4 regions of the Paenarthrobacter sp. NPDC089988 genome follow, and region 2 is predicted to be linked to each of the others. Evidence: riboswitches for the same ligand, from Rfam matches in the RefSeq annotation. Region 2 holds a riboswitch; each other region holds the start of a gene.
What was found. Region 2 has a riboswitch for cyclic di-AMP ahead of ACIPV6_RS14005 (C40 family peptidase). Riboswitches for the same ligand answer to the same signal wherever they lie in the genome.
Positions count from the first base shown of each region.

Region 1 (7,858 bases), on a different contig from region 2:
TGGCGCAGGCTACGTCATCAAGCCCGCGGACTAAGCCTTGACCACACTCTCAGGGGTCGCCAGGAAGACGCAGCGGAGTTGGCTGGACCCATCCACCTGGCATTTGCGGACCCGTCTGGTGCTCGTAGCCATGGCACTGCTCGTTGCCATCTGCGGGGCGGTGGGCGTAGTGAGCTATGCGTCCATGGACATGGTGTTCAACCGTCAGTTGGACAAGCAATTGGAGCAGGCGTCCAGCCGCGCAAACGACTTCGGCAGACCGCCGTCGAGCTTCCCGAACGGCCGGCCGGACCCCCTCGAAGCCCGTGGGCAGGGCGCCGGAACCCTGAATGCGCGGATCAGCGGATCGACCGTCAGCAGCGCCGGGCTCATAGATGCCGCCGGAAACCGTGCCACTCTGTCTACCGAAGACAAACAGATCCTGCTGGACCTCCCCCTGGACAACCGACCCGTGGACCGTTCGCTGTCCAACGGCGACTACCGCTTGGTCGCCGTAAAGACGGCCTACGGCGACGTGATCGTGACAGGCCTGCCACTTGCTGACAAGCAGAGCACCCAAGCGTCCCTCGTCTGGACCATGGTGTTCGTGTCACTGGGTGGACTGGTACTGATCGGGCTGGCCGGCACCGTCATTATCCGGCGGACCATGCGGCCGCTGGAGCAACTGTCCGAAGTGGCCACCAAGGTTTCCCGCCTGCCACTCGACGCCGGCGAGGTAGCTCTCGCGGTGCGCGTACCCGCGTCGGCCTCACACCCTGGTACCGAAGTAGGCAGCGTGGGCTATGCCCTCAACCAAATGCTGAACAACGTTGCCAGCGCCCTCGAAGCCAGGCAGGAAAGTGAAACCAAGGTCCGGCAATTCGTTGCCGACGCCTCCCATGAGCTCCGTACGCCCCTCACGGCCATCCGGGGTTACACCGAGATGCTGCGCATGACCGAGAACTTCACCGAGGATGGCCGCAAGTCGCTGGCACGCGTCCAAAGCCAATCGGAACGGATGAGCACTTTGGTGGAGGACTTGCTGCTCCTGGCTCGTTTGGACGAAGGGCAGCCTTTGAAGGTCACGGACGTGGACCTGACGCAGTTGGTCATTGAAACCGTGACTGACGAGAAAGTGATGGCCCCGGACCACGTATGGCAGCTCAAGCTTCCCGACGAACCGATCACGGTCCGTGGAGACGGCACGCAACTTCATCAGGTGCTGGCCAACCTGCTGTCCAACGCCCGCAAGCACACCGATCCGGGCACCACTGTGGTCACCGGCGTCATGCTGAGCGCGGACGGGAGTGCAGTGGTCACCGTGACGGACAACGGGCCAGGCATTCCCGCGGATTTCCAGGGCCGGATCTTCTCCCGATTCGCCCGGGCCGACGCGGCACGTTCGGGGTCGGAGGGCACCTCAGGGCTGGGCTTGTCGATCGTCGAATCGATCGTCGGAGCGCACGGTGGCAGCGTCGAAGTGACCTCCAAACCGGGGCGCACGGAGTTCGCTCTGCGGCTCCCTTCGGTGACCAGTGAACGCGTATAACGAAACCGGCAAGGCGACGCACCGCCGTCGTGATCTCTGTTACCTAAATGTGACTTAAGCAAAATCCTCCTGTACCGTCGAAAGGGTGGGTCGCCCCAAGAGGCCCGCACCCGGGATGCGCCGAGCTCTGCCACTTCCCGGAGTTCCGTTCTCATCGAGGCAGAGACGGGGGACCCAGAGTCTCCGGGCCAGGCATTGCGCCGGCCCTTGGGGTGAAGCCGCTGCTACGCGCGCGGCCGGATGACCTCATCCGAACCCGACAGCTAACTCCGCAGGCGCTGAGAGGTAATCACACATGTCTGAATTCAAGGATCAGACGCGCCATTCCGCGCGTCATCGCGACGAAAACGATGCTCCCCTGACCAAGTCGCAGGCCGTTCTGAAGAACGCCGCGCGCCAGGGCAAGGCCGGCCACCGCATGTCGGTCGTAGCCGGCGTCGTTGCCGCCGCACTCGGCGTCGCTTCGCTGGGACAGGCCGCCAATGCCGCGTTCAACCTGCCGGAACTGAGCCAGGCCGCCCAGACCCAGGCCGCTGCGCAGGTTAGCCCCCAGACCCGCGAAAATGTTGCCGCAGAGGCCGCTGCGCAGGCAGATGCTGCCAAGCAGGACGCCGCGGCCAAGGCAGCAGCTGCGCAGGCCGCCGCCCAGAAGGCCGCTGCGGACAAAGCCGCCGCTGACAAGGCAGCAGCAGAGAAGGCCGCCGCCGACCAGGCTGCCGCAGCACAGGCAGCAGCCGAGAAAGCCGCCGCCGACGCCGCAGCAAAGGCCGCCGCTGACAAGGCGGCAGCAGCAGCTGCAGCCGCCGCCGCTGCCCCCAAGGCAATCGACGATCCCGCAGCAGCCAAGGCCTATGCCGCCAGCATCCTGGCCAACTACGGCTGGGGCCCGGGCGAAATGACCGCCCTCAACACCCTGTGGGAAAAGGAATCCAACTGGCGGACCACTGCCACCAATGCTTCCAGTGGCGCTTACGGCATTGTCCAGTCGCTCCCGGCATCCAAGATGGCATCCGCCGGAGCCGACTGGCAGACCAACTACCAGACCCAGATCAAGTGGGGCCTGAACTACATCAAGGAACGCTACGGTTCGCCGTCCGCAGCCCTTGCCTTCCACTTGGCCAACAACTGGTACTAAGCCCGGAAGCTTTCCGATAGCCGCTCCTGTTCCCGCCGCGCGCAGCAACCCCAACTGCTGCGCACGGCGTGAACGGGGGCGGCTTTCGCATGTCCGGCCGCGCCTCAGTTACACAGTCCCGTCACAGCTTCCGCCTAAAGCCCTCACAATCGGCGGCTCCACTGTGGATGCATGACGCTTATAGATCCAGCCACCAGTGCGCTGCCGAACCCCGCCCATGCGGGGCACTCCGCCGCTCCTGCCTTGCCCCACCGGCAGATGCGGCGCTCTCCCGTGGACACCCGGACCACGGTTCCCGTCCTAGACGTCACCGTTCCCGTCCACAACGAGGAAACAGACCTCGAGGAGTGCCTGCGCCGCCTGCACGGACACCTCGTGGACACTTTCCCGCATTCCTTTCGCATCACGGTGGCGGACAATGCAAGCACGGACAACACCCTGAAGATCGCCGAGCGACTGGCCCGCGAACTCCCCGAGATTGCCGTCATGCGCTTCGAGGAAAAGGGTCGGGGCAACGCCCTCCGCCAGGTCTGGCTCGCGTCGCCTTCTCCCGTGCTGGCCTACATGGATGTGGATCTCTCCACCGACCTCGCCGCCCTGGCCCCACTGCTGGCCCCGCTGATCTCCGGGCACTCGGACTTGGCCATCGGCACCCGGCTTTCCCGCAACTCCCGGGTAGTCCGCGGGCCGAAGCGCGAATTCGTGTCCCGCAGCTACAACGTCCTCCTGCACACCGTCATGGGCGCCCGGTTCTCCGACGCGCAGTGCGGCTTCAAGGCCATCCGCGCTGACGTTGCCCACCAAATCCTCCCGCACACGCTGGACAACGCCTGGTTCTTCGACACCGAACTGCTGGTCCTCGCCGAACGCTGCGGACTCCGCGTCCATGAAGTCCCCGTGGACTGGACCGACGATCCCAACTCAAGCGTCGACGTCGTACGTACCGCACTAGCGGACCTGCGCGGAATGGCGCGCCTGACGCGCGACCTGGTCACCGGGCGCATCCCCGTTCCCGAACTTCGTGCCGCACTGGCCCGCGGACCGCTCCCCGCTTCCTCACGGACCTCCGAGGCCACGCCGCGCACCAGCCTGTTCGGGCAATTGGTTCGCTTCGGATTCATCGGTGCCGTGTCCACCGTGGCCTACCTTGTGATCTTCCTGCTCTGCCGTGGTTTCATGGACCCGCAGCTCGCCAACTTCCTGGCGCTCATCATCACCGCCGTGGCCAACACCGCCGCCAACCGCCGCTTCACGTTCGGCATCCACGGCGGCAACCACGCACGGCACCACTTCGAAGGGCTGATCGTCTTCGGCATCGGCTTGGCGCTCACCTCCGGTGCGCTCGCCCTGGTGCATGGAAGCACGACGCCGGACCGCTGGGTTGAGGTGGCAACCGTGGTTGGGGCGAACCTCACCGCAACGGTGGCCCGGTTCCTGCTGTTCCGGTTGTGGGTGTTCCGCCGCCCGACGCTGGCAGCGACGCCCGACCAGGCCACGGAGGTGGCAGCGAAGTGATCACCGCACTCCAACCGGGCACGGCCACCGCAGCGGAACCCGTGGCCACCCGGCAGACCAAATCACGGTTGCAGCGCTTGGCGTTCGGTCGGCAGGCTCGCTGGGTCCGCCCCTCCGCCGCCGGGCTCATCGTGGCGACAGCCTTCCTCTACCTCTGGAACCTCGCGGCCACGGGCTACGGCAATTCCTTCTACGCCGCCGCCATCCAGGCCGGCACCAAGGACTGGACGGCCTTGTTCTTCGGCTCGCTCGACGCCGGCAACGCCATCACCGTAGACAAGCCACCGGCTTCCCTCTGGATTCCCGCGCTCGTGGGCAGGGTCTTCGGCTTCTCCCCCACCAGCATGCTGGTCCCGGAGGCACTCATGGGAGTGGCCGCCGTCGGGCTTTTGTACCTGGCGGTCAAGCGCGTGGCCGGACCCGCGGCGGGCCTCATCGCCGGTGGCGCACTGGCTCTGACCCCGGTTGCAGCGCTGATGTTCAGGTTCAACAACCCGGACGCCATGCTCACGCTGTGCCTGGTGCTGGCCGCCTACCTGACAACTCGGGCCATCGAGAAGGCGGGTTGGAAGTGGCTTGCCGCGGCCGGTGCCGTTGTTGGGCTGGCGTTCCTGAGCAAGATGCTCCAAGGCTTCCTGATTGTGCCCGGACTGGCGCTCGCGTACCTGTGGGCAGCTCCCACAACGCTCCGCAACAGGATCCTGCACCTCTTGGCCGCCGCAGCGGGAATCGTGGCTGTTGCCGGGACGTACATTGCGATCTTCCAGCTGACCCCCGCCTCGGCGCGCCCCTACATGGCAGGGTCGGAGGGCAACAGCTTCCTTGAACTCACGTTCGGCTACAACGGCCTGGGCCGCATCACCGGATCGGGCGAAGGTGGTGCCGGGGGCGGCATGCCCGGCGGTGGCGGAGGCATGGGCGGCAATGCCGGATTCGGTGGCGCGGCCGGCCTGGGCCGTATGTTCGGCACCAGCTTCGGCGGAGAAGTTTCCTGGCTGCTCCCGGCCGCCCTCATCCTCCTTGTAGCCGGATTGTGGTTCACCCGCCGCGAAATCCGTACCTCGCGGAGCAGGGCTGCCCTCCTCATGTGGGGCGGCTGGTTGCTCGTCACTGCTGGAATCTTCAGCTTCATGAGCGGCATCGTCCACCCCTACTACGCCGTGGCGCTGGCACCGGCCATCGCCGCACTGATCGGCATAGGCTGCGTCGAGCTGTGGCGCGGCCGCGACTCATGGGCGGCCCGGATCGTCCTGGCCGTCGTGGTGCTGGGCAGCGCCCTCTGGTCGGCCATACTGCTGGGACGGGATGCCACGTGGCTGCCCTGGCTACGCATCCTCGTTGTGGTCCTCGGCGTCCTCGCGGCGGTCGCCCTGCTGCTCCGGGTGGACCGACTCACTGCCTCCGCGCTCAAGGGCACGCTCCGACGCCTGCCGGCGGCCGCCGTCGTGGTGGTCTCTCTGCTTGCCAGTGGCCTGGGTACCGGCGCCTGGACGGTTGCCACTGCCGCGACCCCGCATTCGGGTTCCATTCCGACATCGGGACCCGCGGGCGCGGCCAGCGGTGGCTTCGGGACACGCGCCGGAACCGACGGCCGCAACCGTGACCTCGGCAACGCGCAAAACGGGCTGGGCGGGACTGCCGGTCTTGGTGAAGCGCCCTCGGGCAGCACGCTTCCCGACGCAACAGTTCCCGATGCAACCAACGGTGCAGAGGATGCGGCCGCAGGCGGCTTCCCCGGAGGCGGAGCCGGTGGCTTTGGCGGACCCGGGGGCGGGAGCACAGCCAACGCCGAACTGACAGCCTTGCTGAAATCCACCACTACCAAGTGGTCCGCGATCGTCTCCGGAGCAACACAGGCAGCAGACCTGGAACTCGCCTCGAACACCAGCGTCATCGCCCTGGGTGGCTGGAACGGCGGCGACCCCTATCCCACCCTGGCCCAGTTCCAGGACATAGTGGACAAGGGCCAGATCAGCTACTTCATCTCCGGTGGGGGGATGGGTGGCGGCGGCATGGGCGGTGGCGGCCGGGGCGGCAACTCTGAAGTGGCCGCATGGGTGGCAGCCAACTATGAAGCACAAACCGTGGGCAGCACCACCGTCTACAAGCTGGTGAACTGACCGTGACAACATACTTCAAGCCACGCCCGGACGCCCGTCAGGATCCAACGGCGAGCGCAACCAGCCAGCGGGGACTGCGCAGGCGAGGAATACGCTGGCGGGGACCGCGGCTGGCCAAGGGCTCTGCCGCCAATTCCGCCGGACTCCTCCGGAACCGCCTCGAACTGGGTGCCGTCCTCCTGGGAACCGCAATCCTGTACATCTGGGGGCTGGGCGCCTCCGGCTGGGCCAACGCGTTCTACTCCGCCGCGGCCCAGGCCGGTTCCCAGGACTGGACGGCGTGGTTCTTCGGTTCCTCCGACGCCGCCAACTCCATCACCGTGGACAAACCGCCGGCAGCCCTGTGGATCACCGGCCTGTCCGTTCGGCTGTTCGGCCTGAGTTCGTGGAGCATCCTGGTTCCCCAGGCACTGATGGGCGTGGCCACGGCCTGGATCCTTTACCTTGCCATCCGCCGGGCAGCCCTTCCCGCCACCGGCAATGACCGCCTCGCCCACCGGGCGGGCCTTCTCGCCGCGGCCGTTCTGGCCCTCACTCCCGTGGCCACGCTCATGTTCCGGTTCAACAACCCGGACGCATTGCTGGTGTTGCTCATGACCGCCGCGGGCTATGGGGTGGTCCGATCCGTCCAGGAGGACAAGCTGAGGTGGCTGGTCTTCGCCGGCGTGTTCCTCGGGTTTGGCTTCCTTGCCAAGCAACTCCAGGTTTTCCTGGTGGTTCCTGGCTTCGCGCTCGCCTACCTCGTTTCAGCCCGGCCCAAGCCAGTCCGACGCCTGCTCCATCTCCTGGCCGCGGGAGGCGCCATGGTGGCCGCCGCTGGGTGGTGGATTGCCGCCGTCGAGCTTGTCCCCGAAAACCTGCGACCCTACATCGGCGGTTCGCAAAACAACTCAATCCTTGAACTGACCTTCGGCTACAACGGCCTTGGCCGCCTGAACGGTGACGAGACCGGCAGTGTGGGCGGCGGCGGCAACGGGTGGGGTACGCCGGGACTGCTGCGCATGTTCGGCGCGGAATTCGGCGGCCAGATCGCATGGTTGATTCCGTCGGCCCTCATCCTCGGTGGTGCGTTGCTCTGGCTTGGACGGCGTGCTCCGCGGATCGATTCCGTCCGGGCTTCGGTCATAGTGTGGGTTTCCTGGCTTCTGGTGACCGGACTGGTGTTCAGCTACATGCAGGGCATCATCCACCCCTACTACTCGGTGGCACTGGCTCCCGGAATTGCGGGGTTGATAGGCCTGGGTGGTGTGTTGTTGTGGCAACGCCGCTCCCAGCTTCCCGTGGCGCTTTTGCTTGGCGCTGCGGTGTTCGCCGCGGGTGCCACGGCGTTCACCCTCCTTGGCCGCACCCCGACCTTCCTTCCGTGGCTGCGCTGGGTTGTCCTGGTGGGTGCTCTTGTGGTGGCCGGCGCCGTTGTCCTCAGCGGCCGCTGGACACGGTCTTGGGTAATACGCACGACGGTGGGACTCGCCGTCGCGGTATCGCTCGCCGGACCGCTGGCCTACTCGGCAGCGACGGCCGCTGAACCCCACACAGGCGCGATCGTGAGCGCAGGTCCGG
Region 1 is NZ_JBIVGD010000006.1:62,144-70,001, reverse strand. It holds gene ACIPV6_RS09510 (response regulator transcription factor) at 1-34, shown strand, start outside; gene ACIPV6_RS09505 (ATP-binding protein) at 38-1,528, shown strand; cyclic di-AMP (ydaO/yuaA leader) riboswitch at 1,637-1,820, shown strand; gene ACIPV6_RS09500 (hypothetical protein) at 1,824-2,663, shown strand; gene ACIPV6_RS09495 (glycosyltransferase) at 2,835-4,178, shown strand; gene ACIPV6_RS09490 (ArnT family glycosyltransferase) at 4,175-6,298, shown strand; gene ACIPV6_RS09485 (ArnT family glycosyltransferase) at 6,301-7,858, shown strand, end outside.
Region 1: another riboswitch for cyclic di-AMP. It lies ahead of ACIPV6_RS09500 (hypothetical protein); the one in region 2 lies ahead of ACIPV6_RS14005 (C40 family peptidase).

Region 2 (7,858 bases):
TCCGGAACCGGGGGCGTCAGGGTGAAGTCGTCAACAATGGCCCCGCCCCGTAACGCAATGCCCACGCTGTGCGGCAATTCCACGTGGCCGGCGTCCAGGGGGACCAGCAGTCCGCGTGCCAGGAGCCAGTCTATGGGCCCGACGTCGGCACTCTCGTGGGTGACCGAAGCCCGCCTTTGCGCTTGGGGTACGGCACCCATGGCCCAGCTTCCGAACTTGTCCAGGAGACCGGTGGTCCGTTCCGGCGCGCTGGCCAGGATGTCGCGGACGCCATCGGGGGTCGACGTCCAACGCTGGAGCGCGAGGGCTGCGTCCATGGGGGTGCTGGCCGGATGGATACCGAGTCCGCTGTGGTGGAGTTCGCCCACCAGCTGGACTACCCGTTGGGCGAATGCGGGTTGAAGCCGGACCAACTCCGTGTAGCTGCGTCCCAGCCCGGCGGGGTAGATCCCGATGACGTCCTTCAGGCTGCCCACGGGAAGGTAGAACTTCTGCCGCGAACTTGCGGGAGGATGGGTGGCCGGCGGCGCTTCGGCCCGGTGGATCAAAGCCAGCTCCTGCAGTTTGGCCAGGATGGGTTCCAAGGCAGAGAGCGTGGACCCGGCAATGGCCTTCTTCAGTCCTGCCGCCGAAACACTGTGGCCCGTATCCGCGTTGGTACACAGGTGCAGGGTTTCCAGCACCTGCATCTCGGGCTTGGTGAGGCGTTCCAGGGCCCGCTGCACACTGACCCGCGCACTGGCCCGCGCCGCCAGGGCCGCGAAATCGGGGGCCATGGGCGAGATCAGGTCCGGTCGCGCGGCAAAAAGAGCCCGCAGCGAGGCGTCGCTGCGCGTTTCAAGTTCCTTGCTGAGCGCGCGAATGAGGGACATCACTTCAAATTTACCGTTGCGGGGCCTGCTCTGCGCGCCTGGCTCGTGTTTTGCCACGCAAAGCGGGCCCCGCAACTGCAGGTCAGCTAATGGCGGCGACGCTGGCGGACGGCGTCCACCACGGGAACTACGGCCAGGATGAAGGCCACGGGCAGCCCATACAGCGCCGTCGACGTGATCCACACGGGTGCAACTCCGCCGTTGAAGGCGATGGCCATGACAGCCGCGACAGCGGCCAGGGAAATGATGGCAACGATCGCGGCGGCAATCGTCAGGGGGCGGCGGTAACCCGTGGAAGTCATGCCTCAACGCTAGCTGTTTGCCGGCGGCCGCCGCTACGCGGGACGGTACGAAGCGGGATTAGGGTGCCCGGCAGGATAACCTTGAAGGAACAGACCCACACGGAGCGGGCTGTCACCCTCGATCCCGCAGGACCCTGTGGATGCGGTGGCGGCCCGACGTGTTTCCACGCAAGAACGAAGAAGGTTGATTACGTGCCCACCGGCAAGGTCAAGTGGTATGACAAGGAAAAGGGCTTCGGATTCCTCGCGGCCGAAGACGGCCAGGAAGTTTTCCTGCCCAAGACGTCCCTGCCCGCGGGCGTCACCGAGCTGAAGGCCGGTACGCGCGTGGAGTTCGGTGTTGCCGACGGCCGCCGCGGCGCCCAGGCGCTGGGCCTGCGCGTCCTGGACAAGACCCCCTCCATCGCCAAGGCCAAGCGCATGAACGCCCGCGACCTGGCACCGCTGGTACAGGACCTGGTCACCGTCCTGGACAATCTGTCCGGTACGTTGTCCTCGGGCAAGTACCCGGAAGGCAACAAGGCCAAGGCGATCGGAATGGCGCTGCGCAAGGTTGCCGACGAGCTGGAAGCCTAGGAACGCCATGACATCGGAATCCGCACGGGATATGGAGGCCGGGCGAGGCGCGCAGGAAACCCCTGCACTCCCCGTTGCCGAGGCTCCTGCAAACGGGGACGCCCCTGCCACCGGGGAAGCTCCCGGGCGGAAGCCCGCTGAACCCAAGGCCGCAGCCCCCAAGCCTCGCGCCGGCGTTCCTGTTTGGCGCACCGGCAAGCCGGACTCTTACCTGGCTGCCGCCGTCGACGTCGCCCGCCAGGCCGTGGAAGGCATTGCCAATCGTGGGGAAGTAGGTGCCCACCTGGGAGCCAAATCGGAAGGCGACCGGGTAGTGACCCACCTCTTCGAATCGAAGCTGGCAGGTTACGGCGGCTGGCAGTGGTATGCGGTGGTCACCCGCAACTCACGGTCCAAGATCGTCACGGTCAGCGAGCTGGGGCTCCTGCCGTCGGAGGACTCCATCCTCGCGCCGGAATGGGTGCCATGGGCCAAACGGGTGCGGCCGGAGGACGAGAAGCCGTTGGTTGAAGAGACCGAGGACGACGTCACCGAGGAGACGGTCAAGGCGGCCGAGGACGATGCCCAGGGCGATGGCGACGAGGATGACGATTCGGGAGAAACCGGGGACGCCGTCGAAGACGCGGACCACTCCGGCCACGACGGCTAGCAACAACTGAAGACACAAAAGGCGCCTGCCGGGAAGAACCATTCCGGCAGGCGCCTTTCAGTGTTTCCGGCCGTGCGGCCGCTGACGGTGTTTACTTCTTCAGTTCGCCAACCACGTAGTCGATGCTGGCGAGCAGTGCCGAAACGTCATCCGGTTCGATGGCCACGAACGTGGCGATCCGGAGCTGGTTGCGGCCAAGCTTCCGGTAAGGCTCGGTGTCCACCACACCGTTGGCGCGCAACACCTTGGCAATCGCCGCCGCGTCGATCGAATCGTCGAAGTCGATGGTGGCGATCACGTTGGAGCGTTCCTCGGCGTTGGCCACGAACGGCGTGGCGTATTCGGAGGCCTCAGCCCACGAGTACACGCGGCTGGCGGAGTCCGCCGTGCGCTTGCTGGCGAAGTCCAGGCCACCGTTGCCGTTGAGCCACTGCACCTGGGCGTCCAGCGTGACCAGTGTGGACAACGACGGCGTGTTGTAGGTCTGGTTCAGCTTGGAGTTGTCGATCGCTGTCTGCAGGTCCAGGAAGTCAGGGATCCAGCGGCCGCTGGCCTTCACCCGGGCAGCGCGCTCCAGCGCAGCGGGGGAGAAGAGTCCCAGCCACAGGCCGCCGTCGGAAGCGAAGTTCTTCTGCGGGGCGAAGTAGTACACGTCGGACTCTGCGACGTCCACGTCCAGGCCACCGGCGGCAGAGGTTGCGTCCACCACGATCAGCGAGCCCTCGTCGGCTCCGTCAACGCGCTTGACCGGAGCCGAGACACCCGTAGACGTCTCGTTCTGGGGCCAGGCGTAGATATCCACACCGGCCTCGGCCTGCGGCGACGGACGGGTGCCAGGCTCGGACTTGATGATGGAGGATGCATCCAGGAAGGGAGCCTTGTTGGTGGCCGCCGCGAACTTGGAACCGAACTCCCCGAAGGAGAGGTGCTGGGCCTTCTTCTCTACCAGGCCGAACGCTGCGACATCCCAGAACGCCGTGGAGCCGCCGATGCCAAGAACAACTTCGTAGCCCTCCGGGGCGCGGAAGAAAGTGCTGAGTCCTTCGCGGATCGAGCCCACGAGGTTCTTCACCGGTGCCTGGCGGTGGGACGTGCCAAGGATGGTGGTGGCTGCGGCGGACAGGGCTTCGACCTGCTCCGGGCGGACCTTTGACGGTCCTGCGCCGAAGCGTCCGTCCTTGGGCAGCAGGTCGGCGGGAATGGTGATGCTGTTGTCGCTCACGGGTGGCTCCAATGGGTATCGGTCAAAGATGGGTCGTGGCAGGTGGCATCAACTGCTCCTTCGACACCCCAATTCTGCCTGACTCGGCGCGCGGGCAGGAACCTGCGGTTGTCATAGTCCGCCACGTGGAATGGTGCTGTCCGGGTGCGCAGGAACGCGGATGAGGATTATTCAGAGTAATTCCAAATAAGCTAAGCTGGAGGAAGCGTCATGGGGCGGCGCCACGGGACCGACCGCCTCGTCTGGACGCGGTACGGTGGACACTACGCGAGAACTGCGTTCGAGGAGAGCTGAGCTGGATGACGGATCTGATCGATACCACTGAGATGTATCTTCGTACCATCTTGGAGCTTGAAGAAGAGAACATCGTTGCTCTTCGGGCCCGCATTGCCGAGCGCCTGCGCCATTCCGGTCCCACTGTTTCCCAGACCATCGGCCGCATGGAGCGCGATGGCCTGGTGGTTGTTTCCAATGACCGCCATCTGGAGTTGACCGAGGTTGGCCGGAAGCGGGCCACCGAGGTGATGCGCAAGCACCGTCTGGCCGAGCGCCTCCTGGCCGATGTGATCGGCCTGGACTGGGCCTATGTGCATGACGAGGCCTGCCGCTGGGAGCACGTAATGAGTGAGCGGGTTGAACGCCGGCTTTACGAGTTGCTTGAGCACCCCACCGAGTCGCCCTATGGAAACCCGATCCCGGGCCTGGAAGCACTCGGTGGGCGGGCCAGCCAGATCTCCTTGAAGGGTGACGTCAACCTCATCCAGGCGATGGACGGCTATGCCACGGATTCACGGGTTGTGGTGAGTAGGTTGGCCGAACCCATCCAGGTTGAGCCCGAACTCCTGACCCAACTCGATGAAGGCGGGATCCGGCCGGGTGCGGCAGTCTCGTTGGCACGGGTAGGGGAGTACATCTCCGTCCGCGTCCCCGGCATCGAGGGCGCCCTCGAATTGCCCCCCGAAGTTGCAGCCCACGTCTTCGTGGCGGTTGGCTGAGCGTAGGACTTTCGAGGCACCTTTCCGAAAAAGGATGGGTGCCTCTTCTGGGTACCGGGCCGGAGTGTCTGATCTCACTAAGATCATCGGGTGCAACGGTGTGACCTGCAGTTTCCGCCGAAAGATGCTAAGGGCCCACCCCGTAAAGCGGCGCTCCGGAAGATAACGAATTTATTACCGAAGGCCTTAATCCCCTATAGTTATCTTCTAGCGCCGATACCAAAGCGTTACCTGATCTGGAGCCGAGCTCTGCCAGCAGATCAGGGGTGTTATCCACTACTGGCAGAGGCGGGGGAACCACCATCGGCTGCCTGAAGAAGCAGCCTTGGGGTGAAGTCCGCAGCAGCAGTGCCTACTTACGCAATTTCCTCCGGGATACCTGTGTGCCGTATGCGCTGCGTGCGGGCCGGGTCTTTGCACTCTCTGATCCGAATCCGACAGCTAACTTCGCAGGCTTTCTAGAGAGGAACAGAGTTTGACATCGCAGAACGTCAGGGGCCGCCGACGCGCGTCCGGCCCCGCTGCTGAGCTGCGGCCAGCCCGCGTCGTAACGGAGATCCGGCCCCGCGACACCCAGCGTCAGGTGCGCCGCCGTAAGAGCCCGTTGCGCCAGGTTGCCGATTTCGCCGCAGCCAGTGGCGTAGGGCAGAAAGCCGGAGTGGCACTGGCTGCCACAGGCCTCGCCCTTACTGTCGGTCTGCCAGCCACAAGCCCCGTTATGGCCACCTCCGAGTCGGGCCAAACAGAAGCTGCCCTTGCCGTCTCCGGTGGCAGCCAGCCTGAGGTTTCCGCGGAAGCATCGGCAAAAATCGACTTCAGCCGTGCGGCGGTGGCTACCAAAGCCGATCCCGACGGCAAGCTCAAGCAGTTGCTCAGCGCCCAGTCCGTCGGCAGCATCCAGGCCAGTTCCTCCAAAGGCACCCTTGGCAGCCCGCTGGACACGCTGTCCACGGCTTCTCCGTTCGGATACCGGGTCAGTCCTCTGACCGGCGGCACCGGCGACTTCCACCGCGGCCAGGACTTCGTTGCCCAGTGCGGCACCCAGGTCCACGCTGCAGCGGCCGGGAAGGTCACGTTCGCTGGGTGGCACGAGTACGGCGGAGGCAACCGCGTCGTGGTGGATCACGGCAATGGCCTTGAAACCACGTACAACCACCTGTCGTCGTTCAACGTCAAGGTTGGCCAGACTGTTAACCGCGGTGACGTCGTAGCCCTGAGCGGCACCACAGGTGCCTCCACGGGCTGCCACCTGCACTTCGAGGTCCAGGTCAACGGCGAAGTCGTGGACCCCATGGGCTGGCTCTAAGCAAAGTCGATGGTCGTCTCTCGCATTCGCGACACACCCCGTGACCTGAATGTGACATTCGTGTTCAACTGTTGTACCGTCTAAAGCGCATCGGCTTTTTAGGGGGCCGATGCACTTGAGTGGATTGCCTAGCTCTGCCACCACTCAGGGTCCGTTCGCATAATTCGTCTGGCAGGGGCGGGGGAACCACTTTTGGTCTTCGAGAGAAGGCCTTGGGGTTAAGTCACAAAGCTTCCCGAAGCGCGTGGCCGGATGACTCCCATCCGAATCCGACAGCTCACCTCGCAGGCATTGGGAGAGGCTACCTACGTGTCATCACGCACTACTTCTGCGCGCCACCGCGCCGAGACGGTTCACCCGTTGAACACTCTTTCGAAGGCTGTTTCAGCGAATGCCGGAACCGTTGGCCGCCAGGCCGCAGTTCTCGCGGCGGCCTCCGGCCTCGTCCTCAGCGTCGGCCTTCCGGCCCAGGCAGCGGACACCGATGTTTCCAAGGCCGAGACGAGCACGCAGCAACTCCTCACCACCGAGGTTGTCACTGCTGAGCCCACGGCCACCGTTTCCTTCGAGAGCCCCGTTGTGGCCACCAGGGAAGCCCCGAAGATCCAGCGCGCTTCGCAGACCACCCAGCGCTCGCAGACCGCTGGTAACCAGACCACTGGTGGCCAGGCCGCAGGCGCCCTCACCGCACAGTCTTCAAACGCCAAGGAAACGGCCTCCAGTGCCGCAGCTTCCGGCCTCGCCGCAATCGCCTACACGGGCATCGGCCACCCTTACGTTTGGGGCGGCACCACCCCCAACGGCTGGGACTGCTCCGGCTTCACCCAGTGGGTCTACGCCCAGGCCGGCATCAGCATTCCCCGCGTCAACGCCTGGACTGCCATGAAGGCCACCAGCACTCCGCAGCCGGGTGACCTGGTCATGCAGAACGGCGGCGCACACGTTGGCATCTACGTCGGCAACGGCATGATGATCAGCGCCCTCAACCCGAGCCAGGGCACCTTGCTTCACTCGGTGGCTTCCACCGGCACGTCTTCATTCTTCACCCTCCGCTAAAACCCCGTTCGGGGTACGCCAGCATGCCCCCCAAGTGCTGGCTTGCCCACAAACCGCACGTGCCCCAACCGCGTGCGGAAACGAAAAGAGATCAAAATGACCAGTGCACACAAGGTTGCACGGCACCGAGCTGAGGCCCCCAAGACCAGCTCCCTTGCCGTGATCGCGAAGGCTGTCAGCGACAACGCCGGTGGCGTGGGCCGCCAGGCAGCTGTGATCGCTGCCGCTTCAGGACTGGTCTTGACCAGTGGCGTTGCTGCGAACGCCGCCGATACCAACGTCCAGCGTGAGTCCACCGCCACCACGGCCCTGGACGTCCAGGCAGTCACTCAGTCCACCATCGCTGCCGATTCCACCGTGGCCATCTCCTACGAGAGCCCGGTCGTCACCACAGTGGAGGCTCCGGCTCCCGTCGTTGAGAAGCCCGCAAAGAAGGCCGCGTCCGGCTCCACTGCTACTACTGGCGCCAGCGCCACCGTGGCCGTCAGCAACCCGGCCACGGCCGCCAAAGCTCCAGCGGCGTCCAGTGGCCTCGGTGCTGCCATCGCCGCGGCGGCCTACGCCCAGCTCGGCGTGACCCAGGATTGCACCATGCTGGTAACCAACTCGCTGGCCGCTGTGGGCATCAACTTCCACGACTGGCCCGCCGGCTACCTCTCCCTCGGCCGCACCGTCAGCGCCGCCGAAGCGCAGCCGGGCGACCTCGCGTACTACGCCAACGGTGGTTACGGTGGAATGGCACACATCGCCGTGTACGTCGGTAACGGCATGGCAGTGCACGGTGGATGGAACGGATCCACCACCGCACTCTTCAGCGTGAACGTCGGCTCCGGCCCGGTCTTCATCCGCGTGAACGGCTGATACAAATTCTTTGAACGCC
Region 2 is NZ_JBIVGD010000011.1:34,015-41,872, forward strand. It holds gene ACIPV6_RS13970 (helicase-associated domain-containing protein) at 1-872, opposite strand, end outside; gene ACIPV6_RS13975 (hypothetical protein) at 959-1,174, opposite strand; gene ACIPV6_RS13980 (cold-shock protein) at 1,367-1,750, shown strand; gene ACIPV6_RS13985 (DUF3027 domain-containing protein) at 1,758-2,399, shown strand; gene serC (phosphoserine transaminase) at 2,491-3,621, opposite strand; gene ACIPV6_RS13995 (metal-dependent transcriptional regulator) at 3,921-4,616, shown strand; cyclic di-AMP (ydaO/yuaA leader) riboswitch at 4,847-5,087, shown strand; gene ACIPV6_RS14000 (M23 family metallopeptidase) at 5,092-5,922, shown strand; cyclic di-AMP (ydaO/yuaA leader) riboswitch at 6,069-6,227, shown strand; gene ACIPV6_RS14005 (C40 family peptidase) at 6,283-6,978, shown strand; gene ACIPV6_RS14010 (NlpC/P60 family protein) at 7,075-7,839, shown strand.

Region 3 (7,858 bases), on a different contig from region 2:
GGAAGGATCAGTGTGGGCGGCGTTGTTTCCGGAATCCTCATCATTTCTGCGGTCATCGCCGTGGGATACGTGGCAGTGCGATTGAAGGTGCTGTCGCCCGACGTCCAAGGCGCCTTGACCAAGACGGCCTTCTACATCACCAACCCGGCGTTGCTGTACACGGTGGTGGCCGGCAGCGATATCCGTGCCGCGCTGGGTATCGATGCCCCGCTCGCGCTGCTCTCCGCGGTGATCGTGGGGCTTCTCTATTGCTTGCTGAGTTTCCTGTTCTTTCGCCGCTCCGTCGCGGAAACGGCGGTCGGTGCCATGGCCAGCAGCTACGCCAATGCAAATAACATAGGCATCCCGGTTTCCCTCTATGCCGTAGGGACGGCCCAGCACGTCGCCCCGGTCCTCCTGGTGCAACTGCTGGTCCTGGCGCCCTTCTATGTGACCATCCTTGGCCTGGCGGGTGGCGAAAAGATCCACTGGAAGCGCGTCATCCTCCAACCCCTGGGCAACCCCATGATCATTGCATCCGGTCTTGGCGTTGCAATGGCCCTGACCGGTTGGCGCGCGCCGGAGTTGGTGCAGAAGCCCGTGGACATGCTGGCGGGGGCTGCCGTGCCCATGGTTCTTTTGGCCTTCGGCATGTCCTTGGCAGGGAAGGCGCCGCTGCAGCAGGGGGACGGGAGGGTGGAGACCTTGGTGGCCACGCTTCTCAAAGTGGCAGGCATGCCCGTGGTGGCGTGGGTTCTGGCGCGGTTTGTTTTTGGATTGGACGGCAACCACTTGCTGGCAAGCGTCATTATGGCCGCCCTGCCTACTGGGCAGAACGTGTTCCTCTTTGCTTCTCCCTATGGCCGCGGCACGGTTGTGGCCCGGGATGTGATTCTGTGCACCACCGTGCTCTGCGTTGCGGCGCTTCTGGTCGTCGCCTGGTTATTGGGGTGACTTGGCGGCGGCAATGCGAATGAGGCAGCCACCCGCGCGGGTGACTGCCTCATTTTCTTGCTCTGGATCCTACGACCGCCGCAAGCGCTGGCAACTCCAGCGGCCCATCCGGCGGCGGAAGGACGCCGTCCGGCTGCTGCTGCAGTACCGGCCGTGCCAGCCGATGTGCGTGGTTGTCCGAGGCATGCGCGTGCTCATTTCAGCGCCTCCTTGGCAAGGTCCAGCAAGCCGTCCACACTCAGGGTGGGCTCACTGGTCGTCGGGGCGCTGCTTGCTTTTGGGTCGTTGCTGGGCCTCGGCTTGGACGTCTGGGTGGGTGTAGGCGTCGGCGTCGGTGTGACTGTGGGTGTCGGAGTAGTGGTGGGGGTCGGCGTCGGTGCCGTGATGGTGTCCGACGGCGGCGCTGCAGGCTGGCTCGGGACCGGGGAAGTTACTCCGGGCACCGGGGCAACGGCCGAAGGAGTCGTGGACGGGACCCACTTGGGTGCTGCCAGCGAAACCTGCGGAGCAGCTGCCGACGACGCCGGTGCGGCAGCAGGTGCCTCGGCTGCGGGTGGTGCCGCGTCGGCTGAGGGCTGGCCCGCGTCGGTCGTGGCTGCGGACGTAGACGAAGCCGTGGTGTACGACGGCGTCGGGCCGGGGGATGCGGTGCCCGTTGCCCGCCCGTCGGCGTCCTTGGAAGAGCCGCTGGCTTGCTGCGATTGGTTGTCCTGGCCGAACAGCGGGAGATCCAAGGCCTGACTGACCGTACCCACCGTCAGGACCAAGCCCAGCGCTCCAGCCACGACGGCCATGCGCTGGCCCATCGTTTTCACGGAAGCGGCCTTGGTCAGGACCGAGTGCGGTTCCCGGGTGAAGGACGACGCCCCAAACGAACCGAAGGCCGATTTGCTTGCGGTGGTCGACTTGCCAGTGGCGGCCGACGTGGCCGGGCTCGCTGACGTGGCCGTACCGGGAAAAGTGGCGGCCCTGCGCGGCTGTGAACCGTCAGCTGCCTTGGCCGCTCTGGCCTGCTGGCTTGCCAAGCCCGCGGAGGCCGTTGCGGCAGCGGCAATCTGTGCAGGCGTCTTCGGCTGGGCACTGGACTCAGGATGGGCTTCGGATGCGCCGATCGCCGGGGCGGCGACTGTCGGAATGAATGCGGTGGCTGGTTCAGGCTCGGACGGCTTCATCACCGGAATAGCGGCCGTCGCGGGAGCGGCTTCGGCTTCGGAGGTGGGCCCGGCGGGCTGTACCACCGGAATAGCCGCCGTCGCGGGAGCAGCTTCGGCTTCAGAAGCGGGCTCGGCGGGCTGTACCACCGGGATGGCGGCCGTCGCCGGAGCGGCCTCTGCCTCAGAAGCAGGCTCGGCTGGCTGCACCACGGGGATCGCGGACGTCGGCGGCCCGGGCGTCGTCGACGCAATCCGAGGGGCATCGTCCGCCGTCGTGCTGGGCACGTGGTCTGAGGCAGGAGCAGCAACATCGTCCGAAGCCGAAGCTTCCGGCGCGATGACAGCCTGGGCGGCTGCCTCGCGCTCGGCCGCGCGGCGCTCCGCGCGCGTCATGGGCGCAGGAGCGGTGGGCGCAGGAGCGGTGGGATTGGCAGCAGCGGCGGATGCCGCCGTCGTGCTTTCAACGCTGGTGGGGGACTGTCCGCTGGGTTGGGCCCGACGGCGTCCGGTTGGCTTGGTGCGCTCGGTGGCCTCCTGGGCACGGCGCGGCTGATCCATGGTTGGGGACATGGGTGATTGCCTCTCAACGCCTGCGAGGTTAGCTGTCGGGTTCGGACGAGGCCGTCCGGCCGCACGTGGCGGCTTCACCCCAAGGGCCTGCGGAATGCAGGCCCGGGAACTCTGGGTCCCCCGTCTCTGCCGCGGATCTGGCGGATTCCGGGATGCGGCAGAGCTCGGCGTCAGCCCGGAAGCGGCCCAGCGGAGATCGGGGTCGCCCTTCGACCGTACAGGAGCAGGGAAGTAAAGTCACATTAATGTAACGGACGGAACGTCCAAGGATTCGAGGTGACCTTATCGCCTACCCTTCGGTGCTGGCGCCCTAGCCGGCAATTCATGCTGGACCTTTTGTACCTGGTGCGCAAGGTGGGTTTCGGGGCGGTAGATCTCGTCCACGATGCCGAGGACGCCCGCCAAGGCTGCGCGTTTCACCGGACGCTTACTGCTCCGGCGCCGGGTCCAGATCCAAAGGAGCGCCACGAGGGCGGGACCGCAGAGTACGGCAGCCAGCACGGCCAACAAATCCATGGGTCAACACTAGCTTTGGGCATGTACTGGCCGGTAGACATGATCCTATGGACCTGCCTGTGATGCCGCCCGTTTCGCCCATGCTCGCCAAGTCCGTGCCCGACATCCCGGATGTGGGGCACTACGAACCTAAATGGGACGGCTTCCGGACCATCGTGTTCAAGGACGGAGACGAGATCGTCCTCGGCAGCCGCAACGAGAAGCCCATGACCCGCTACTTCCCCGAACTCGTGGACGCGCTCCAAAAGAACCTCCCGGAGAAATGCGTAGTCGACGGTGAGATCATCCTCATTTCCGGCAACCGTTTGGACTTCGAGGGGCTCCAGCAGCGAATCCACCCGGCCGACAGCCGCGTCCGGATGCTCGCAGAGAAGACACCGTCCTCGCTGGTGGCGTTCGACCTGCTCGCCCTGGGGGATGAGGACCTGACAGGACGGCCCTTCGCCGAACGCAGGGCTGCGCTGGAGAAGGCGCTCGCCGACGCCGAACCGCCCGTGTACATCACGCCTGCGGTCACCGACCTTGACCGCGCCAAGGAATGGTTCGTGCAACTGGAGGGAGCCGGGCTCGACGGCGTGCTGTCCAAGCCGCTGGACGGCACCTATCAGCCGAACAAGCGGGTGATGTTCAAGACGAAGCATGAACGGACGGCTGACTGCGTGGTGGCAGGATTCCGTTGGCACAAAACAGCCAAGGTTGTGGGGTCCATGTTGCTGGGGCTCTATGACGACTCAGGCCACCTGCACCATGTGGGTGTCGTGGCGTCGTTCCCCATGGCCAAGCGGGAAGCCTTGGTAGCCGAGTTGGAGCCATACCAGGTGGAATTCGCCGAGCATCCGTGGGGTGAATGGGCCAACCAGGAGTCCGCCGGGGGATCCAGGATGCCCGGTGGCCAAAGCCGGTGGAGTGCCGGGAAGGACTTTTCCTTTGTGCCGTTGCGCCCGGAACTCGTGATCGAGGTGGCATACGACTACATGGAGGGCGATCGCTTCAGGCACACCACCCAGTTCCGTCGGTGGCGGCCGGACCGGACTCCGGACAGTTGCACCTACTCGCAGCTGGAGGAACCGGCCGACTACGATCTGGGCGAGATCCTGCGGCTGAAATAGCGCCCAATCGCCGCCAAGCCGCTATCTCGATGTTGCCCATAACGGAGCAGCGGCCTGGCGATTGATGTGGAGCGGTTACTCCTCGTGGCCTTGGTCGCCGCTCATGCTGCCTTCACCGGGAGGGGTTTCTCCCGGAGGCACTCCGCCGCCCGGCTCCAGTCCGGTGATGTTGCCGTCTTCCGGATCCGGATTCGAGGAGGCTGCGGGGTCTTGGTCTTCGTCCTGCCGCATGTCCGGATCCTCGTGGATGCTGTCCGGCTCTGCGGCGCCGGAAACGCCGAACGTTTGGGGGTCGTCCTCGGGGTCATAGCTCGTCATGGCCAAACCTCTTCCTCAGTAACCTTATGATTTGCACTGCCCTGCCAGCCTAGCCTCGGGCCCCGCGTCCAACAAGGGCAGCCCGGCGCCACGCCGTTCCTCGCGCTCAAAGTCTTTCCCGTTCAGTGAGAGGCCTGTGGAAAAGATGGTTTTTGCAGAGTTCTGTTTCGGCCCCTTACCTAGAATGGGCGTACAAAAAACCCCGGCCGCATCATGGCTCATGTCCAGAGAGGCGGGTCCGGGGACTTCATCTGCAGTCTAGCAAGGAGCGCCGAATACTGACCAATGCCCAAACTTGGTCCAACGGCGCCCACAGCCGCGCCCTCGACGAGGCCATCACCCCAGTCCGCATGGCAACGTACATGGCCGCTGCCTCGTACGATCACTCGCTGGCGAGACAGCTCTATATTTGGGATCGTGACGTTTCGGCAGCCCTTTTGGCCGACATCGCAATCGTGGAAGTGGCCGTGAGGAACGCTATGGCCAAGCAACTGGAGATTGCCTACGGGCGTTTCTGGTACACGGCAGACATTGGGCTGGATGGGCCGAGCCGGAACAAGCTGGCCGAGGCCTGGTCGAAATTGCCGCAGGGACGGCGCACCTCCGGCCACCTCATTGCAGGCTTGATGTTCGGCTTCTGGAAGGGACTTTTGGAACCGGGGGGATATGTAGGGCGGGAACCACAGCGATTTCGGGCGTCGCATGAGCTTCTTTGGAATAGCTGCCTCAACAGGGCATTTCGAGGTGGAAGATCGGCGGCTACGGCTGACGGCGTGAAATTCACAAGGACCTGGACATTGGGAGTCGTCACCATCGTCCATGCCGCACGAAACAGGGCTGCCCATCATGAGCCTTTTGTGGCTGGCTTTCCGCTCCCCGGTCAGCAGCATCGGCTCACCGTGCAGCAGGCCCACGAGGCTTGCCTGAAGCTGGCTCGGATGTTGGACCGGAACCTCGCCGGATGGCTCGAATCAACCACTCGAGTTCCTGGAATTCTCGCCACCCGTCCAGGTTAGGGTCGCCGCGCCCTACCCCCGCGCCAGCTGCAGGAAAACGTCCGCGCCCGGGCCTGTTAGTTCATGGCCTGCAATGGCCCGCCCGGAGACGGCGAGGAGCAGTGAGATGGCGGGTCCCTGCACTTCCGGGCCCTCGCCGCGCGCGTACCCGGTATCCGTCGCAACGAGGCGCCATCCTGCTGCGACCTCCTTGCCGCCGCCCATCCTGGTGGTGGTCTTCAGTTGGTAGTCCAATGCCGTGGCCACGTGTTCAGGAGGATAGCTGTGGCTGATCGCCAGCGGGCGGCGGATGTCCTCGCCGTGCACGAACGCTTCCACCAGCCGGGTGGCCAGAGAAGCTGGCGGTCCGGAGGTCCTGGCGGCAACGGCATGGAAGGACTTCAGGGTATGGCGTGGATCGGACGCCCGTTCCCGCTCTACTCCCACGGCGTTGTCCTGGTCGAAGTCGAAACGGGCGGCGATCATCCGTCGGGCGAACCCCAGGCGAGTGGTCTTGGCTGAGTCGATCAAGTGGGCCAGCACATCATGGACGCTCCAGCCGGGACATAAGGATTCAGCGTTCCAGAGTGGACCGTGCAGTGCTTCCAGGTCCTTGATGAGGGCGCGTCGTTCCTCATGCACCACCGGCCAAACCACAGAGCGGGACCTCGAAGACATATGGCTATTCAAACAGCAAGCGCCGGCTTTTTCCCCTGTTTGGAGGCCTTCCCTTGGCCGCCGCGGGTCAGTCGCGCGTGGCGTCGTCCGATTCGGCGGCGTCTCCCGCGGGGCGCGAAGCGTCAGGCGCGCTGCCGGCGTTGGCTGCCTCCCGGCGTCGGGCAATCCGTGATTCGGTCCACATGGCCACCGCCACGAATACGACGCAGGCGAACATGAAGGTGGCTACGAAGTTCAATCCCATAGCGGACCCCAAGGGTGCGGCAAGTGCCATTGCGGCCATCCCGGCCACGATATGCCACCCTTTGAAATTGCCCACCAAACAAGCGTAACCCCGGTGTTTACGGGTGCTGGCCCGTTGGCTTGGATCGTTGCTTGATCCTTATCACTCCGACATCTGCCGGACGCATTTCAGCTGGCGTCGGCGTCGGTCCCCGTGCCGCCTCCAGCCGCGGATTCTTCCTGTTTCCGCTTCTGGGACTCCAGCCACGCGATGATCGACGCCTGCCGGATCCGGCGGTGGGTTCCCCGGTATTCCACAGGGATCTCGCCGCGGTCGGTCATGTTGCGGAGATAGGTATGCGAAATGCCCGCGAGCTCGGCGGCCTGCGAGGTGGTTAGCATTTCTTCCACGCTGCTGACAGTCACCGCTTCGCCACGGCCCAGCCGGGCCAGAAGGTCTACGACGGCGTCCCTCGCCTGGTCCGGCAGGCGGTGGACCGTGCCGTCGACGAACACCGTGATGTCGTTGCTGTCCTGGAGCGATCGTGCCAGGTTCCGGGCGTCGTCGGCGGGCAGGCCTGCCGTGACGCGGGGAGCTATCAATGCCATGGCAGAAGCCTAGCGCGGGCGGGTTCCCGGCAACGATCAGACCGCGTCCAGGTCCGTCTCCAGCAGCTTTACCAGTGCGTCCAGTGCCTCATCCGCTCCTTCGCCCTCGGCCCGCAGCACAACAACGTCCCCTTTCGCGGCTCCGAGCGTCATGAGCGAGAGGATGCTTGCGGCGTCGAGCGCTTCATCCGCCGGCTCGCCCTGCATGGCGATGGTGACATCCACCGACTGTTCGCCGGCGGCCTCGGCGAAAAGCGCCGCGGGGCGGGCGTGCAGTCCGGACTTGCTGGCAATGGTGGCAGTGCGTTCGGGCATGGGTTTCTCCTTGCGGTTGGAACTTCCGGAACTTACAGGCCGAGCTCTTCGAGCACGGGGAGCTTGGCGCGGACCCACTCGCGGGCCTCAGTGGCGCTCGGTGCGGAGAGGGCCAGGCGGGCGAGTTCCTGCGCCTGTTCCAGCGTGACCGTCTTGAGTACGGTTCCGACGGCGGCCAGGGACCGTGCGGTCATGGACAGTGTGGTGACGCCCAGGCCGGCAAGCACGACGGCGAGGGCCGGGTCCGCGGCCGCCTCGCCACAAACGCCGACGGGCTTGGGCGTTCCCTCGCGGCCTGAGCTTTCCTGCGCCGCCCCTTCAACAGTGAGCTGCACGAGCCGGAGCACAGCAGGCTGCCAAGGAGTGTTGAGCTCCGCGAGAGGACCAAGTTGGCGGTCTGCTGCCATGGCGTATTGAGTGAGGTCGTTGGTTCCGAGTG
Region 3 is NZ_JBIVGD010000004.1:156,963-164,820, reverse strand. It holds gene ACIPV6_RS07700 (AEC family transporter) at 13-933, shown strand; gene ACIPV6_RS07695 (hypothetical protein) at 1,128-2,657, opposite strand; cyclic di-AMP (ydaO/yuaA leader) riboswitch at 2,661-2,810, opposite strand; gene ACIPV6_RS07690 (hypothetical protein) at 2,940-3,173, opposite strand; gene ACIPV6_RS07685 (ATP-dependent DNA ligase) at 3,221-4,282, shown strand; gene ACIPV6_RS07680 (DUF6480 family protein) at 4,358-4,600, opposite strand; gene ACIPV6_RS07675 (hypothetical protein) at 4,963-5,616, shown strand; gene ACIPV6_RS07670 (maleylpyruvate isomerase family mycothiol-dependent enzyme) at 5,629-6,273, opposite strand; gene ACIPV6_RS07665 (hypothetical protein) at 6,341-6,592, opposite strand; gene ACIPV6_RS07660 (helix-turn-helix domain-containing protein) at 6,685-7,104, opposite strand; gene ACIPV6_RS07655 (HPr family phosphocarrier protein) at 7,141-7,419, opposite strand; gene ptsP (phosphoenolpyruvate--protein phosphotransferase) at 7,452-7,858, opposite strand, start outside.
Region 3: another riboswitch for cyclic di-AMP. It lies ahead of ACIPV6_RS07695 (hypothetical protein); the one in region 2 lies ahead of ACIPV6_RS14005 (C40 family peptidase).

Region 4 (7,858 bases), on a different contig from region 2:
GTTTTTCTTTTTGGTGTCTCTCGACGCTGCCTCTCGATTGGTCATCCGGTTGCTACGCTTTGAGGATGTCTGTGAATTCTGCCGCCGCAGCGGCCCAAATGACGGCGGCCCTGGCGCCCATGGAGCAGGGCTCCGTCGTGTCCGAAGTGGCCGAGCGACTGCTCGCCTACTTCACCAGCGGCGACATCGCGCCGGGCACGCGGCTACCGGCCGAACGCACGCTGGCAGCGTCGCTGGGTGTCGGACGCTCGGCCATTCGCGAGGCACTGGCCGCCTTGGAGATTCTCGGCATCGTCATTGTCCGGCCAGGCTCCGGAACGTACCTGCGCGACGGCGTCTCCGAACTCTTGCCGCGCACGCTCAGCTGGGGCTTGATGCTGGGGGAGCCGCGGACGCGGGAACTCGTTGAACTCCGCAGCGGCCTGGAAGTGCAGGCTGTGGAGTTGGCCGCCGGGCGGGTCCCCGACGAGGCCCTGGAACGCATGCGCGCCAACCTCGATGCCATGGAGAAGAACCTCGATGACTTGGCAGCGTATGTCGAAGCAGACGCGGCGTTCCACCGGGAGATCGCTGCCGCCTCCGGGAACATGGTCCTCGAGGAGCTCTTGCAGAGCATCCGGTCGCTGCTGAGGATCTGGGTGGACCGCGCCCTGACGGACGAAGGCCACGCGGAAGCGGCCCTCCAGGAACACACGGCAATCTATGAGGCTTTGAAGGCCCGGGACGTCGACGCTGTCACTAAGACCATGCGCTCCCACATGGTCACCGCATCCCGGCGCCTGCTCGCTGGCTTCGACGCGGCCCAGTAAATCTCCGGCGAGTTGGCATTTAATGGCAATGTTTGGGCCAAACATTGTCATCAAATGCCATCTCGGTGAGGACCACGGACCCAACAGACGTGGTGGCGGGATTCGAACCCGCGTGCGCTGCTTTGCAGGCAGCTCCCTGGCCTCTTGGGTACACCACGTGCCAACGAGACTAGGCCCGGGCCGGCAAACGAATCAAAGTTCTTTGCCCCGGTTTTCGCAGGGCTACGCGGGCTGACGGTTAGGCTACGCGCCCTGACGACCGGACTACGCCGCTGGTCGCTGGATTACGTCCGCGTTGCGTGGCTTTGCGCAGCGTGAAGCGTGCGCCCCCGCCACGACCGCCCAGCCAGTTTGGCCACGCCGGCTCCGATCAGGAGCGTGAGGATCGCAGCAGCTGCGTGCGTGTACAGCATGAGGTCCCCGGCGTGGAGAGCGGCCGTCCCGGCAGCGGGGACGGGCAGGTCCGCTGGAATCTGGCCGGTGCCGTGAAGGTGGTCCAGGGAGCCGAGCCCGGGGATGGAACCTCCCAGCGCATCAAAGCCGAAGAACAGCAGCTGCTGCGTGGCTCCGGAAACCAGCAGCAAAAGCAGCGGCCCGTGGATCCACCGGGAAATGAGCTGCGCGCCCAACGCCGCAAGGGCCACGAAGCCCAACAGCACTGGAATGGCCGGCGCACTGCCCCCGGAAAGTACGTGGGCAGCGAGGCCGAGCGCCACGGCCACCGGCCCGGCCACCCAGCGCCACTTGTTCTGCACAGGAGTTGCGTTCATCGCCGTCCTTCCCTCCCCACAGGCTATGCGGAGGATGGCCGCAAGGAAACAGCTATGCCAGGAGTGTGTTGACCAGCCGGGCCGCAACCTTGGCGGTGCGGGAGTCGATGTCGAACTCGGGGTTCAATTCAGCCACGTCCAGGTGCAGCAAAGCGCCACTCGCGGCAACCTGCTTGCAGACTGCGCTGATTACCGGCAGCGGCACACCATATGCAGCCGGGGCACTCACGCCCGGCGCCACAGCGGCGGGCAAAACATCGAGGTCGATCGTCAGGTACAGCACGTCGATCCCGGCCAGGAAGTCGGCCACGAAGGTCTCCACGGCTTCCGGCGAGCAGTCTTCGTCCAGCAGGTATTTCACGCCGAGCCGGTCGGCGGTATCGAACAGCGTCCGCGTGTTGTTGGGTTCGGAAATACCGACGACGGCGTACTGGAGTTCGCGCCCCGCGGCGGCTTCCTCCTGGGCCATCTGGAGGAACGGGGTCCCGGAGCTCGGTGTCGGCTCGTCCCGCAGGTCGAAGTGGGCATCGAGGTTCAGCACGCCCAAACGCTTTCCGCTGCGCACGGCCTCCGAGCCGGCAACGCCCAGGTAGCTGGCAAACGCGGTCTCGTGCCCGCCGCCCAGCACCACGGTGAGGTTGCCGCCGTCGAGCAGTCCTGAAATGGCGCGTCCCGCCCGCTCCTGTCCCGCTTCCAGGGCATCGCCCTCAACCACCACGTCGCCGGCGTCGAAAACATCGCGGTCCAGGTGGAAGGCCAGGGGACCCAGCGCGGCACGGATGGCGGCCGGAGCCGCGGCGGCACCCACGCGCCCCTTGTTGCGCTTGACGCCGGCGTCACTGCAGAAGCCAAGCACGACGGCGGGACGCGCGGCGGCTGCTGCGGCCTCCGGAGTATGGGGAGCCACGGCCTGCCACCAGCGGCGGTGTTCGTCGCCGTCGCCATCAAAACGGCCGGTCCACGGCGTGGGGCTGACATCTACGGTGAAGGCGCTGGTTTCCATGCTTAAAGCACACCGGACCCGGACTGCCAAAGCCAGCAGTTCCGGGTCCGGAGTGTCTGAAATACCGGACATCCGTCCCCTCAAAAAACCGCGAGTTGGCATTTGATGACAATGCGGGAGCCTCGGACTGTCATCAAATGCCAACTCGGCGCAGCGACTTACTTGACGCCCAGCAGTTCCTCCACCGTTCCGATGCCGAAGAACAGCAGGAACGCCGCTGCAACAACCCACATCAGGGGGTGCACTTCACGGGCGCGGCCTTGGAAGGTGCGGATCAGGACGTACGAGATAAAGCCTGCCCCGAGGCCGTTGGCGATCGAGTAGGTGAACGGCATGAGGGCGATGGTCAGGAACGCCGGGATGCCCACGCCCCAGTCCTGCCAGTCGATCTTGCCCACCTGGGACACCATCATGAAGCCCACCACCACCAGTGCGGGGGCAACGGCTTCGAACGGAACCAGGTTGATGAGCGGCGTGAAGAACATGGCCACCAGGAACAGCAGGCCGGTCACGATGGACGCCAGCCCGGTCCGCGCACCTTCGCCGATGCCGGCACCGGACTCCACGAAGATCTGGTTGGAGGAGACGGACGCGCCGCCACCAACAATCGCGCCAAGGGCGTCCACCTGGAGCACACGGTCCACGTTGGGGATGTTGCCGTGCTCGTCCACGGTTCCGGCCTCGTTGGCCAGGCCCACCATGGTGCCCATGGCGTCGAAGAAGATGCTGAGCAGGATCACGAAGGCCAGCAGCGCTGCGGCGATGAAGCCAAGATGTTCAAAGGCGCCGAAAGGGTTCGCCTTGCCGATCAAGGACAGGTCCGGCGCGCCCCACTCGGAGAGCGTCGGCGCCACGAGGGACCAGCCGCGGGGGTTGACGTTCTTGCCGTCGAAGCTCGGGCCGATGTGCAGTGTGAATTCCAGGATCGCTGCCAGCGCGGTGGATACGACGATGCCGATCAGGATCGCGCCGCGCACCTTGCGGACCACCAAGGCGATGGTCAGGATCAGGCCGACAGCGAAAACCAGCGTGGGCCAGCCCATGAGCTTGCCGTCCACGCCAAGTCCCAGGGGAACCGTGGTTCCGGCGGCGTCGGGGATGCGCCGGACGAACCCGGCGTTGACGAGTCCGATCAGGGCAATGAACAGGCCGATGCCCACGACGATCGCGGTCTTCAGTGCTTCCGGCACGGCCTTGAATACGGCGGTCCGGAACCCCGTGAGGACCAAGATCAGCATGGTCAGGCCGGACAGGACCACCAGTCCCATCATGTCCGGCCACGTCAGCCCCGGATGCGAAGCGACGGTGACGGCAACGAAGGCATTGACGCCCAGGCCCGTGGCCACGGCGAACGGGTGCTTGGCCCAGGCTCCCATGAGGATGGTGAGGATGCCCGCAACGAACGCGGTGGTGGCAGCGACGGCGGTGAAGCCGAGTGACGCTCCGCTGGAGTCGGCTCCGGAGAGGATCAGGGGGTTCAGGACCACGATGTAGCTCATGGCAAAGAAGGTCGCGAACCCGCCACGGATTTCCCGTGAGTACGTGGAACCACGTTCGGAAATCTTGAAGTAGCGGTCTATGGCAGAACCTTGTTTAAGCATGAAGGTCTCCGGGGATCGGGTGAGTGTGCTCTCAAATCCTATGCCCGCGGCTACGGGGCGCCCGGACGATTCGCCTAGTCTGTAAGGAAGCCAACATTAGGAGAAACCGCCCCATGCGTACCATCCGCCCGCTTCTGGCCGCCGTCGTTGCCGCCCTTGCCTTCGCCTCGGCGGTACTTTTCGGTGCCGCCCCCGCGTCCGCGCACGACGTGGCCGAGTCCACCACTCCGGCCAACGGAGCCACCGTGGCGGCCGTGCCGGCGTCGGTCTCCATCACTTTCAACAACCGTCCGCTGGCGATCGGCTCCGGCATGACGGTCACCGCGGGCGGCGAAAACTGGGCAGACGGGGCCGTCGAAATCATCGACAACCAAGCAGTCCAAAAGTTGCGTCCGGGAGCGCCGGCCGGTGAGTACACCGTGGTGTGGCGCGTCGTCAGCTCCGATTCGCACCCCATTGAGGGCACCTTCAAGTTCACGGCCACCGCGGGAAGCACGACGGCGGCGAGCGGCTCCGCGGGCGCCTCACCGTCCGCTTCGGCCTCGGGAGCGGTGATTCCGAGCGCGGGAACGGCCGCTCCGGGGACCGGCTCCGGCGAGTCGGCTCCGGCCGCTTCCCAGCCCTTCCCTTGGAGCATTGTGGGCCTCGCCGTGGTGGCCGTCGGCCTGGTGGTTTTCCTGGCCGTTACAGCCCGCAGGAAGTTGGCCGCGTCCAACGAGGCTGAGGGCGATAATTCCGCGGAATGACGCGGTTTTCTACATACCTGCGAAAATCTCGAAAGGGTTACCGCGACACGCGCAAAGCGAACTCCTCGTTACTCAAATGTGACTTTGGGGTGATCATCCGTTACGGTAGTACCTGTGCCCGATCCATCTTTGGGGCACTTCCGGCCTGATTGCCTAGCTCTGCCGCAGTCCGGAATCCGTTCGCAGACAAACCTACGGCAGAGACGGGGAACCCATTTTAGGCCGCCATCGAGCGCGCCTTGGGGTGAAGTCACGAGGCTTCCGCTGAACAGCGGGGGATAGTGACCGGGTGACTCCCATCCGAATCCGACAGCTAACCTCGCAGGCATCGGGAGAGGCTTTTTCATGTCTTCACGCATTCTTCGCGGCCGTCGTAAGGCGGACATCGCACGTCCCAATCCGTTCATCTCCATCTCCAAGGCCGTTGCCAGCAATGCTTCCGGCGCTGGCCGCCAGGCAGCCGTCATTGCTGCAGCTTCCGGCCTTGTCCTGACCGGCTCCATTGCCGCCCACGCTGCCGAGACCCCCGCACAGGCTCCGGTCCAGCGCGACTCCAGCCCGGCGACGGTTGCCGAAACCGTTGCGGAGACCCCCAACAAGGTAGTCACCGCAGCTGCAACGGCCACCATCAACTTCGAGCGCCCCGCGGTTTCCTCCGTCGCGGCTCCCGTTATCGAGAAGCCGGCTCCGGTGGCTGCGGCTCCGGCCAAGAAGGCAACCACTACGGCCACCACCGCCAAGGCTACTGTTGCAGCTACCGCGGCTGCCCCCGCCGCCGCGGCCCCTGCAGCAGCAGCACCTGCCGGCAGCGTCAACGCAGCCATGGTTGCCTCGGCTTACGCCCAGATCGGCATCATGCAGGACTGCACCGCCATGGTGGAGCGCGCCCTCGGCTCGGCAGGAATCCCCGTGGGTGACCTCGCTCCGATGCAGTTCATGAACTACGGCAAGGTAGTCAGCGATCCCCAGCCCGGCGACATGATCGTCCAGTCCGGCCACGTTGCCATCTACATCGGCAATGGCCAGGCCATCAGCGGTGGCATCAACGGCAACCAGACCGGCATCCACCCGATCAGCTGGCTGACCGCAACCGGCCCCATCACGTACGTACGCGCTGGCGCCTAAGCTTCACGCTTAAACACCAAGGCCGGCACCTGGGAGAGATTGCTCTCCGGGTGCCGGCCTTTGGCTGTTAAGGGCTTGCTGGGGACTCGGGGTCCCTGGCATGTGGATGCTCGCGACATTTGGCTGCTCGCAGCAGCGGGCATGCCGGTTGGTCAGGCGGCCGAGGTGCCCGTTTCCAGGTGCGGCACTGTGCCGGAGCTTCAGGCGATCGCGATGCCCGGTCCGGCCGGGAGCGCCACCTTCGACGAGATCGCCTGTCCCACGGCCTTCGCTTGCCGCAGCACTTCCTTGGGCGTGGGTGTGATAAGTTCGCCGACGCCAACAAGGTGCATCCCGACCGCCCGCATGGCGGCCACGAGGTTCTGCCCGATCGCGATGCCCAGTTCGGCCAACATCCGGCGCAAGTGGCTCTGGGCGCAGCGCGTCACCACAATGTGGTCCGCCAGAAGGATGCCGCTGGCCGTGTGCACGGCCCACTGGCGGGGTGCTAAGTCGAAGGGTGCTGAGTCGAACGGTGCCGACTCAAAGGGTGCGAGTCCCGCCGTCGCCAGGCCGGGGCCACTGACGCCGGGAGCCGAGAGCCCTGGCACGGCCCGCTCGCCAAGCTGCAGGCCCTGGTTGGCTCCCAGGAAATCCAGGCGCACCGCCTTGGTGGTGCTCCGCACGTCGAGCTGATGGCTGGCTGCGTAGTTCCGCAAGTGCCGGAGGATCTGGTTGCGTTCCAGCATGGCCGCGGGGTCGGCAGCGTCGCAGCGCTGCAGCATTCCCGTGTGGACGGAGGGACCGGATGTGGACAGGGATCCAAACCCATCCACAACAATTGAGCCAACTCCGTAGCGGCTGAGCTCGCTGGCCACGGCCAGGCCGGAAAGCCCGGCTCCAATCACCACGGTGGTGGTGCGCTCTGTGCCGGAATCAGGCGTGAGTGACACTGCTTGGCTCCTCCTTGACGTGTGTGCCCGAAGGCATCGCGTTGTTTCGCGTCCAAGCTCCCCCAGCGTCCGCAAACAAATGGCCGGGTGTGTCCTGGAACACGCTTGCCGGCCATTCGGTGACTCGAACACTACAGAACTTTTAGGGCCGTGGATAGCCTCAGTGGCAGCGTGTTTTTACTTGTTCATCCAGAGTCCAACAACCACACCTGAAACCGAGCCCGGACCGTTATGCGACCGGCGAAAAGTCGCCTTGATTCGGCCTTGGCAACCGAGAATAGTGGGCAGTGGAAGGGGATGCCCTGAACTTCTCTTTCCCCGGATATTCGCACCAGGCCGGGCGCGTCACCTTGCGGGGTGAAACCTCTGGCAGAATGACCGGAACAAAAGCAGCAGGTGGAGAGGCGGGCCCCATGGACCAGCACGGCAGTCACGTTGAAGAACCCCGGAGCGGCGACGGAGAAGCCGTTGCCCCCGGTGGAATCGTCGTCGGAGTAGACGGCTCGGAACACGGTCAATGCGCTTTGGTGTGGGCCGCCCGCGAGGCAGAACGCCGCCAACTTCCCCTTCATATCGTCACGGCCTATTCGGTGCCGATTTTCGCGGCCTCCGGGCTGGACGGCGGTTACGCCACCGTGGACGATTCCGTCATCCGCGAGGGCGCGGAAGCGATTGTCAAGCAGGCCATGGAAAAGGTGGCCGGCTATGACCTGGACGTGGATGCCTCCGTGGAAAACGGAGATGCCGCCGGGGTACTGCTGGACCTTTCAACCGAAGCCGCTTTGCTGGTCTTCGGAAGCCGGGGCCGGGGAGGCTTCGTTGGGCGGCTCCTGGGTTCGGTGAGCAGCGCGCTCCCGGCCCACGCAAAATGC
Region 4 is NZ_JBIVGD010000003.1:262,321-270,178, reverse strand. It holds gene ACIPV6_RS06655 (FadR/GntR family transcriptional regulator) at 66-809, shown strand; tRNA gene ACIPV6_RS06650 (tRNA-Cys) at 897-967, opposite strand; gene ACIPV6_RS06645 (hypothetical protein) at 1,094-1,579, opposite strand; gene hutG (formimidoylglutamase) at 1,632-2,582, opposite strand; gene ACIPV6_RS06635 (NCS2 family permease) at 2,741-4,183, opposite strand; gene ACIPV6_RS06630 (copper resistance protein CopC) at 4,297-4,929, shown strand; cyclic di-AMP (ydaO/yuaA leader) riboswitch at 5,080-5,271, shown strand; gene ACIPV6_RS06625 (NlpC/P60 family protein) at 5,275-6,054, shown strand; gene ACIPV6_RS06620 (FAD-binding protein) at 6,255-6,986, opposite strand; gene ACIPV6_RS06615 (universal stress protein) at 7,400-7,858, shown strand, end outside.
Region 4: another riboswitch for cyclic di-AMP. It lies ahead of ACIPV6_RS06625 (NlpC/P60 family protein); the one in region 2 lies ahead of ACIPV6_RS14005 (C40 family peptidase).